4 regions of the Kitasatospora sp. NPDC056800 genome follow, and region 1 is predicted to be linked to each of the others. Evidence: riboswitches for the same ligand, from Rfam matches in the RefSeq annotation. Region 1 holds a riboswitch; each other region holds the start of a gene.
The links. A riboswitch is a leader RNA that binds a small molecule or an ion and turns the genes downstream of it on or off. The one in region 1 is predicted to bind cyclic di-AMP.
Positions count from the first base shown of each region.

Region 2: it holds a riboswitch for cyclic di-AMP, as region 1 does, so the genes downstream of both, ACFRQN_RS17710 (transglycosylase family protein) here and ACFRQN_RS11560 (M23 family metallopeptidase) in region 1, are expected to answer to the same signal.
Region 3: it holds a riboswitch for cyclic di-AMP, as region 1 does, so the genes downstream of both, ACFRQN_RS03720 (transglycosylase family protein) here and ACFRQN_RS11560 (M23 family metallopeptidase) in region 1, are expected to answer to the same signal.
Region 4: it holds a riboswitch for cyclic di-AMP, as region 1 does, so the genes downstream of both, ACFRQN_RS03010 (NlpC/P60 family protein) here and ACFRQN_RS11560 (M23 family metallopeptidase) in region 1, are expected to answer to the same signal.

Region 1 covers NZ_JBHUAL010000038.1:10,198-12,387, forward strand. The annotation lists gene ACFRQN_RS11555 (hypothetical protein) at 1-272, shown strand, start outside; gene ACFRQN_RS11560 (M23 family metallopeptidase) at 366-1,214, opposite strand; cyclic di-AMP (ydaO/yuaA leader) riboswitch at 1,227-1,385, opposite strand; gene ACFRQN_RS11565 (YiaA/YiaB family inner membrane protein) at 1,581-1,871, shown strand; gene ACFRQN_RS11570 (alpha/beta fold hydrolase) at 1,947-2,190, shown strand, end outside.
Region 2 covers NZ_JBHUAL010000070.1:8,437-10,626, reverse strand. The annotation lists gene ACFRQN_RS17715 (cytochrome P450) at 1-489, shown strand, start outside; cyclic di-AMP (ydaO/yuaA leader) riboswitch at 711-879, shown strand; gene ACFRQN_RS17710 (transglycosylase family protein) at 885-1,790, shown strand; gene eno (phosphopyruvate hydratase) at 2,146-2,190, shown strand, end outside.
Region 3 covers NZ_JBHUAL010000009.1:15,291-17,480, forward strand. The annotation lists gene ACFRQN_RS03715 (hypothetical protein) at 1-339, shown strand, start outside; cyclic di-AMP (ydaO/yuaA leader) riboswitch at 791-961, shown strand; gene ACFRQN_RS03720 (transglycosylase family protein) at 948-2,190, shown strand, end outside.
Region 4 covers NZ_JBHUAL010000007.1:5,270-7,459, reverse strand. The annotation lists gene ACFRQN_RS03015 (C40 family peptidase) at 1-600, shown strand, start outside; cyclic di-AMP (ydaO/yuaA leader) riboswitch at 939-1,092, shown strand; gene ACFRQN_RS03010 (NlpC/P60 family protein) at 1,103-2,190, shown strand, end outside.

The sequences.
Region 1 (2,190 bases):
GCGCGCGGCGGCTGCTGGAGCAGGGCCTGATGCGGCGCAGCTACCGCAACCTGGCGGAGCTGACCGCGCTGGGGCGGCCGATGCCGGAGGAACTGGCCGGGGACTTCGGGCGGTTCGAGGAGGCGGCGGTCGAGGCGGCGCTCGACCTGTTCGGCGGGTGGACGGTGCCGGGGCTGCCGCGGCTGCTGGTGACGGAGTTCCCGGAGCTGGCGCCGGAGCCTGGCCAGGAGGAGATCGAGGCGTACCTGGCGCAGCTTCCCGCCGAGGAGTGAGACGCCGCGGCGAAGCCCCCGGTCCGGTGCTGGTGCTCCGGGCCGGGGGCTTCGCGCTGGGTCCGCCCGGGCGGGTGCCTCAGGGCGGGTGCGTCAGGGGTTGAGGCCGCGCTGCTGGAGCCAGGGCTCCGGGTCGACCGGGGCGCCGCCGCCGGGGCGGACCTCCATGTGCAGGTGCGGGCCGGTGACGTTGCCGGTCGCGCCGACCTTGCCGATCTGCTGGCCGGCGGCGACCTTGCCGGAGCCCTTGGTGATCGCGGAGAGGTGGCAGTACCAGATCTCGGTGCCGTCGGGCAGGGTCTCGACGATCCGGTAGCCGTACGAGCCGGCCCAGCCGGCCGAGGTGATGGTGCCCTGGCCGAGCGCGTGGACCGGGGTGCCGGTGTCGGCGGCGAAGTCCAGGCCGGTGTGCAGGTTGGCCCAGTAGCGGGCGCTCTGGCCGTAGTGGGCGGAGAGCCGGTAGTCCGTCACCGGGAGGGTGAGGGCGGCGGCCTTGGCCCGCTCGGCCTCCTCGGCGGCGCGCTTGGCCTCGGCCTCCTTGGCGGCGGCTTTGGCCTCCGCCTCCTGGGCGGCCTGGAGCCGGGCGGTCTCCTCGGCGGCGGTGCGCTGGCTGTCGGCCTGGTTCTGGATGCGGGCGGCGAGCGCGAGGCCGGGGTCGGCGGAGAGGGCGACCGCCGTCTCGTCCGGGGCCTCGATGGCGGGGGCGGCGGCCGGGGTCGCCGAGGTGAAGCCGGTGGCACCCAGGGTGGCGGCGACGGCGGTGACGCCGAGCAGCGGGGAGGTTCCGCGGGTCTGACGCGGCATCCGGTGGCGGTTGGTCTCGGCCTCCGCGGCGAAGTCCTCCGGGCCGAAGGCCTCGGGGCCGTCCGGACCGGGGTGGTCGAGGAGCTGGGTACCGGCTGCGAAGCCGGCCGGGTGTGCCGGGGTGTGCGTCGACGCCACGGAGGCGCGCTCCTTTCCTTCCTTCGCGCCTACCGGGTTAGCTGACGGGTTCGGAGCAGGAAGGTCTCCTACGGCCGGGCCGGAGCCCCGCCGATTCACCCCAAGGAACGTGGTTCCCCGGCTCCCTGACCTGCCCGGAGGCCGGTCGGTGGGATTAGGCGACGGCGCACGGTGCCGTCTGGGTACGGCGTTGACAACCGCGCTGCGTTATCAAACGTTAATCCTAGGAGGCTCTGATTCCAAGCCATCCGTTCGGAGCAGCCCCGCGGCAGGTGATCGGACGTCAACGAACGGTCCCTCATGCACGGCCCCATCTGAGTACGCCTACTCATGTGCGGCCCGGCCGGGCCGCAGCATCCTGACGCCATGAGCGCACCGATGCAGACCCGCACCACGGCCGCCTACTACCTCCAGGCCGTCCTGTCCTTCGCCCTGTCGGGCACCGCCCTCGCCGTGGGGATCATCTACCTGCCGGTCGGCGGGTGGACCCGGGCCTTCCTCGGGCTCGGCCTCCTCTTCACGGTCAGCTCCGCGTTCACGCTGGCGAAGGTGATCCGGGACCGGCAGGAGTCCAACGACATGGTCACCCGGGTGGACCAGGCCCGGCTGGAGAAGCTGCTCAGCGAGCACGACCCGTTCAAGGTCGAAGGGGTCTGACCGCTCCCTTCCCCCTCTTCTCCGACGCCTCCGACGCCCGACCGCTTGACGGCTAAGGCTATTAGCCTTAGCTTTATGGCTATCGGCAGCACCGCCGATGCCCCGCACCGGCGGCCCGAGGAGGACCCCATGAACGGCACCATCACCCCGAGCACCCAGTACCTCACCGTCCCCGGCGGCCGGATCGCCTACGACGACACCCGGCAGGGCGACGGCACCCCGGTCGTCCTGCTCCCCGGCATGCTCGACAGCCGGGCCGCGTACCGGCACCTGCGCCCGCTGCTCGTCGCCGCCGGCCACCGGGTCGTCACCATGGACC
Region 2 (2,190 bases), on a different contig from region 1:
GTGGTGCGCGGGGAGAGCGCGCTGCTGGAGACCGGGATCGAGGAACTCCTGCGCTACGACGGGCCGGTGGAGCTGGCGACCTGGCGGTTCGCGACCCGTCCGCTGACCATCGGCGGGGTGGACATCCCGGTCGGCGACCCGGTGCTGGTGGTGCTGGCCGCGGCGGACCGCGACCCGGCCCGGTTCGCGGCGGAGAACACCCTGGACCTGGCCCGGAAGGACAACCCCCACCTGGGCTTCGGGCACGGCATCCACTACTGCATCGGCGCTCCGCTGGCGCGGCTCGAAGGGCGTGCCGCGCTGGCCACGCTGCTTTCCCGGCTGCCCGATCTGCGGCTCGCGGAAAGCCCGGAGAATCTGCGCTGGCGGGGTGGTCTGATCATGCGTGGCCTGCGCGAACTCCCGGTGGAATTCAGTCCGGAGAGCCGTTCCCCGCACGCCCCTCCGCACCCCGTTCCGGATGCCTCTTCGACGCCTCCGACCTGCTGAGATCACGCTGACGGGACGTCGCCGATCGCCCGCCGACGGGGGTGTGAACACCCATCAATCCGGACATAACGCCGCTGTTGGTAGGCGATCGGACACGGGCCGTAATTGTTGTGTGATATCGGTGATATGAGCTTGTGATTGGTCTGATGATCTGTCTACTCTCCCTGGAGTTCGCAGCTGCGGACCTCGTACGCGGAACGCCGAATCCTGCCCGCCGCGTCACGGGAAACCGACCAGAACCCTGGGCAGGGGCGGGGGAACCAGGTTTGTTGCCGTCTCCCCACGGCTTGGGGTGAAGCCGCCCGAGCGGAATCGTTTCCGCGTACGGCGGCCGGGCCACCTCCCGGTCCGAACCCGACAGCTCACCTCGCAGGCGTACGGAGAGGGACCTCTTCATGCTGTTCGTTGGAACTGGCCGTCACCGTCGTCGCACCCAGGCCGAGAAGGCCATCGCCGTCGCCGGTGTGGCCGGCGTCGGACTCGCGATGCCGCTCCTCACCGCCACCGGCGCCTCCGCCGCCCCGGCCTCCACCTGGGACTCCGTCGCCCAGTGCGAGAGCGGCGGCAACTGGAGCATCAACACCGGCAACGGCTTCTACGGCGGCCTCCAGTTCACGTCCAGCACCTGGAAGGCGTACGGCGGCACCGCCTACGCGGCGCAGGCCAACCAGGCCAGCAAGGCCCAGCAGATCTCGGTCGCCGAGAAGGTGCTGGCCTCGCAGGGTCCGGGCGCCTGGCCGGTCTGCTCCCAGAAGGCCGGTCTGACCAAGGGCGGTGCCCCGGCCTCGGTCGACACCTCCTCGGACGCCAAGCCGCAGTCCGCCCCCAAGCAGCAGGCCCCGAAGCCCGCCGCCAAGCCGGCCGAGAAGCCGGTCGCGCAGAAGCCCGCCGCCCAGAAGCCGGCCCAGAAGCCCGCCGCGCAGCCGGTCCAGCAGGTCGCCCCGCAGCAGCAGGCGCAGCCGCAGACCCCGGGCTTCTCCGGCAAGGCCGGCTGGGACGCCGACGCCAAGGTGTACTGGTACCAGAACAACGGCGGCTGGTACTGGACCAGCCACCAGAGCGTCTACCAGCAGTACGCCGGCCAGGCCGCCGCCCAGCCGCAGTACGCCCCGCGCGCCGCGCAGCAGGCCCCGCAGGCCGCCGGCCACGACTACACCGTCCGTGCCGGTGACACCCTGTCGACCATCGCCGCCGCCCAGGGCGTGTCCGGCGGCTGGAGCGCGCTGTACGAGCAGAACCACTCCACCGTCGGCGGCGACCCGAACCTGATCATGCCCGGCCAGGTGCTGCACCTCGGCTGAGCCGCCCCGCCCGACGCCGGGAGCGCCCGCGGCCGGCAGTACCCCGAGACCGGGGTGCCCGCCGGGGGCGCCCGCCGCCGCGCCGGAGCGCTCGGCGCCGACGCCGCTCCACCCCGCCGTCCGAAGGGGGCCGGTCCTACCGGTCCCCTTCGTCCGCATTCGCCCGCTCCGGTGGGACAAGCTGGGACAAGCAGGTGAACTACCGGTGGGTAGCAGGGCCACACGGTGAGACGGGACCGAGGCCGACGCGGCCACGGCAGCCCGGGCGGTTAGGCTCTGGTCGTAACGACTCCGCAATCGTCCTGCTGGCAGCACCACCGTCAGACCGGACCCTGCTCTCGCAAGGAGATGCCTCGTGCCGTCCATCGATGTCGTCGTAGCCCGTGAGATCCTCGACTCC
Region 3 (2,190 bases), on a different contig from region 1:
CTCGACGTGCCCGGCTCGGTGGCCGCGGCCGTCAACCACCTCAAGGACACCGGCTCGCAGCGCCCGGCGCTGGCCCCGCTGGTGATCGGCCCGGAGGCGGACTCCGAGCTGCTCGCCACCGCCGCCGAGGAGACCGGCTGCCCGTCGGCCGCGCCGCTGGGCGCCTACCCGTCGGTCGGCCAGCTGATCGCCTCCACCTACCTGGCCGCGCTGCCCACGCCGTCCCCGGAGGACCTGGCACGGGCCGAGGCGGAGGCGGCGGCCGCCGCCGAGGCCGAGGGGGTCGCGGAGGGCTCCCGTGGCGCCCACGCGGCCGCCGAGGGGCCTGGCGGACGATAAGGACACCGCGCGCGGGTTCGCGCGCACCGAAGGGCCCGGAACGGATCGCGTTCCGGGCCCTTCCACGTACTTCCCCCCACCCCGTCCGTCCCGTACGGGAGTCACCCGGCAATGAAGGGGAATGTCCGTTCTGGCGCTATTTGAAAGGAAATAGGGAGCGTGGATTCACATGCTCCGATCGCGACCGCTCCCCCACCCGCCGGAGTGCGCCACTCCGCGATTCGACGCACCGTCACGCCACTCCTGAGGCGGAGCCAGTTGTCGGCTTCCACAACAGCATTGCCTGAAAACGATCATTTACGATCATGGTGAGTGGCAATTTTGGCAGTTTCCACTAAACCGTGATGCACATCACAGTGGTTTGCAGTTTGAACTTAAGTCTGATTAACGTGCTCCCCGTTCGTGACCACACGAACCCGGTCATCCGCAACGCCGAGTCCTGCCGTCGGATGTCCTGGAAGCGCGAAAACGCACCACGGCAGGAGCGGGGGACCCACAGGTAAGTCGCCCCGGACCGCTCTCCGGAACGGTCCAGGGCTAGGGGTGAAGCCGTGCTCACCGCACGGCCGGGCAACTCCAGCCCGAATCCGACAGCTCACCTCGCAGGCGTGGGAGAGGACCACGTCTTCATGCTGCCCACCAACGGCACCCGTCTGTCCGGCCGTACCCGTCGCGTGATCGCCGCCCTCGGCGTCGCGGGCGTCGGCCTCACCGTCCCCTGCCTCACCACCAGCACCGCCTCGGCCGCCTCCGTCGCCACCTGGGACAAGGTCGCCCAGTGCGAGAGCGGCGGCAACTGGAGCATCAACACCGGCAACGGCTTCTACGGCGGCCTCCAGTTCACCTCCAGCACCTGGTCCGCCTTCGGCGGCACGGCCTACGCGGCCCGCGCCGACCTGGCCGCCAAGGACCAGCAGATCGCCGTCGCCGAGAAGGTCCTCGCCTCGCAGGGCCCCGGCGCCTGGCCGGTCTGCTCGGTCCAGGCCGGGCTCACCAAGGGCGGCGCCGCGGCCGCCGTTGACACCTCGGCGGGTTCGACCGCCGCCAAGCCCGCCGCGCCCGCCCAGAGCGCCAAGCCGGCCGCTCCGGCCGCGAAGCCCAGCGCCAAGCCCGCACAGCCCCAGACCCCCGCCGCGAAGCCCGCCGCGCCCGCCCAGGGCGACGCGCAGGCCTCCACCGACTCCGCCGCCTCCGGCAACCGGAGCGACTGGGTGCAGAAGCGCCAGCAGCAGGCCCAGGGCGGCGACTACACCGTCGTCGAGGGCGACTGGCTGTCCGCGATCGCCGACCAGCACAAGGTGCAGGGCGGCTGGCAGCGGCTGTACGACCTCAACCGCGGCACCCTGACCGAGGGTCCGGACACCATCTACCCGGGCCAGCAGCTGTCCTTCGGCGGCAACGGCCAGGCCCGGGCCGGCCAGTCCTCCGCCGGCACGTCCGGCTCGGACTTCACCTGGTTCGACCGCTCGCAGAAGTCCGGCCAGTCCGCGAACGGCGGTGCCGTGAACGCCCAGCCGACCGCGCAGCCCGAGGCCCCGGCCGCCAAGCCGTCCACCAAGCCGGCCGCGAAGCCCGCCACCAAGCCCGCTCCCCAGCCCCAGGCCCAGACGCAGACCCAGGCCCAGGTGCCGGCCGCGACCGGCAGCATGGCCGCCGCGGTCTCCTTCGCCCAGTCGAAGGTCGGTCAGGCGTACGTCTACGGCGGCACCGGCAACGGCGGCTGGGACTGCTCCGGCCTGACCCAGGCCGCGCTGCGCGCCGCGGGCGTCTCCGTCCCGCGCGTCGCCGCCGACCAGGCCGCCGCCAGCACCCACGTCTCGCTGGACAGCCTCCAGGCGGGCGACCTGCTGT
Region 4 (2,190 bases), on a different contig from region 1:
CTGCTGGACCAGCAGCGCCGGCTGGACCAGGAGAAGACCGAGGCGGCCGCCGTGCTCGCCTCGCTGGACACCACCACCAAGGACCTGAACCAGGCCAAGTCGGACGTCAACACCAAGCTGAAGGCCGCCCAGGACCTGCTGAACTCGCTGAGCTCCGCCGACCGCGCCGCGCTGCGGGCCCAGCAGGCGCAGGACGACCGCGCCTCGCGCGGCAGCGACCGGGTCGACCTCGGCAGCCTGCCGCCGGCCAGCGGCTACGCGGCCACGGCGCTGGCCAAGGCGATGAGCAAGCAGGGCTCGCCGTACGTGTGGGGCGCCACCGGGTCGACCACCTTCGACTGCTCGGGCCTGATGGTCTGGGCGTACGGGCAGGCGGGCGTCTCGCTGCCGCGCACCTCGCAGGAGCAGGGCCACTACGGCACCCGGATCCCCTCGCTGGACCAGGCCCAGCCGGGCGACCTGGTGATCTACGGCCCCGACATGCACCACGTCGGGATGTACATCGGCAACGGCATGGTGGTCCACGCGCCGCACACCGGCGACGTGGTGAAGGTGATGAAGGCCGACGCGATGTCGATCAACACCATCCGCCGGGTCTGACGGACCGACACGCCCGGGGGGCTCCCGCGGGGGCCTGTGAAAAGCGCCACCCCCGTTCGGGGTGGCGTTTCGGGTTTCCAGCCCTTCGACGACCACATGGTGAGAACCGATCAGCCTTGTGTGCGTCAATGGTCACCATCGGTCATTTTCACAAAGGAACTTGGGTAATCTTCTGTCTTTTTTCTGACAAGGATTTGAACCGATCACGGTTCAGTTACTAGGGTCATGCTCCGAACCACCGCACTGTCGATCGCCCAGCCAGGGTGGCGGCGGTGGTTACCGTCGAGTTCGCAAGGCAGCGGGACAGGTCGAAGCGACTGTCCGACAGGGGAGCCCAGTGGTAGGGGGCGCTGCGGAGCGGAGCCGGGGAACCACGTTCCTCCGGGGTGAATCGGCGCCAGGTCGGCCGGTGGAACGGCCGTGAGGCGTCGTAGGGCATGCTTCCGGCCCGAACCCGTCAGCTCACCCGGTAGGCGGCCGTAGGAAGAAGGAGTCCGCCTTCGTGGCGTCCCATCGTCGTCCCAAGCCCGCCGGCCGCGCCCGGGTCTCGATCCTGACCGGCGTCGCCGCCGCAGCCGTCGTCCTCTCCGCGCAGGGTGCCCACGCGGACCCGCAGCCGACCAAGGAACAGGTCAAGGGGCAGGTCGACCAGCTCAACGAGCAGGCCGAGGTCGCGACCGAGAACTACAACGCCGCCCAGGCCAAGCAGCAGGACCTGGAGAAGCAGGTCTCCGGCCTGCAGGACCAGGTGGCCCGTCAGCAGGCCCAGGTCACCGAGCTCCAGGGCGGCCTCGCCGAGATCGCCGGCGAGCAGTACCGCAACGGGGGGATATCCCCCACCGTCCAGCTGATGTTCTCCTCCAGCCCGGACAGCTTCCTCAGCCAGGCCGACGCGCTGAACCAGGCCGGCAGCACCCAGAAGGGTCAGCTGAAGGAGCTCCAGGAGCAGCAGCGCAAGCTCGACCAGGACCGCAACGAGGCCCAGGGCAAGCTCGCCGAGCTGGAGTCGACCACCCAGCAGCTGAAGGCCTCCAAGGACGAGGTCCAGGGCAAGCTGAAGGCGGCCCAGGACCTGCTCAACACGCTGACCGAGCAGGACCGCCAGGCGCTGCGCCAGGCCGAGGAGAAGGCCGCCGCCGAGGCCAAGGCCAAGGCCGACGCCGCCCAGGCCCAGCAGCAGCAGGCCGACCGCGCCTCCCGCGACAACAGCCGCGGCAGCCTCTCGGCCCCCACGACCACCGCTCCGGTGAACGTGGCCCCCGGCAGCTCGCGCGGTGCCGCCGCGCTGTCCGCCGCCGCCTCCAAGATCGGCAGCCCGTACGTCTGGGGCGCCACCGGCCCGGGCTCCTTCGACTGCTCCGGTCTGATGGTCTGGGCCTACAACCAGGCCGGCGTGTCGCTGCCGCGCACCTCGCAGGCGCAGGCCTCGGCCGGCACCCGGCTCGGGACGGACCTCTCCAAGGCCCAGCCCGGCGACCTGCTGATCTTCTACACCGACGCCCACCACGTCGGCATCTACGCCGGCAACGGCCAGGTGCTGCACGCGCCCAAGCCGGGCGCGTCGGTGCGCTACGAGGCGGTCACCAACAT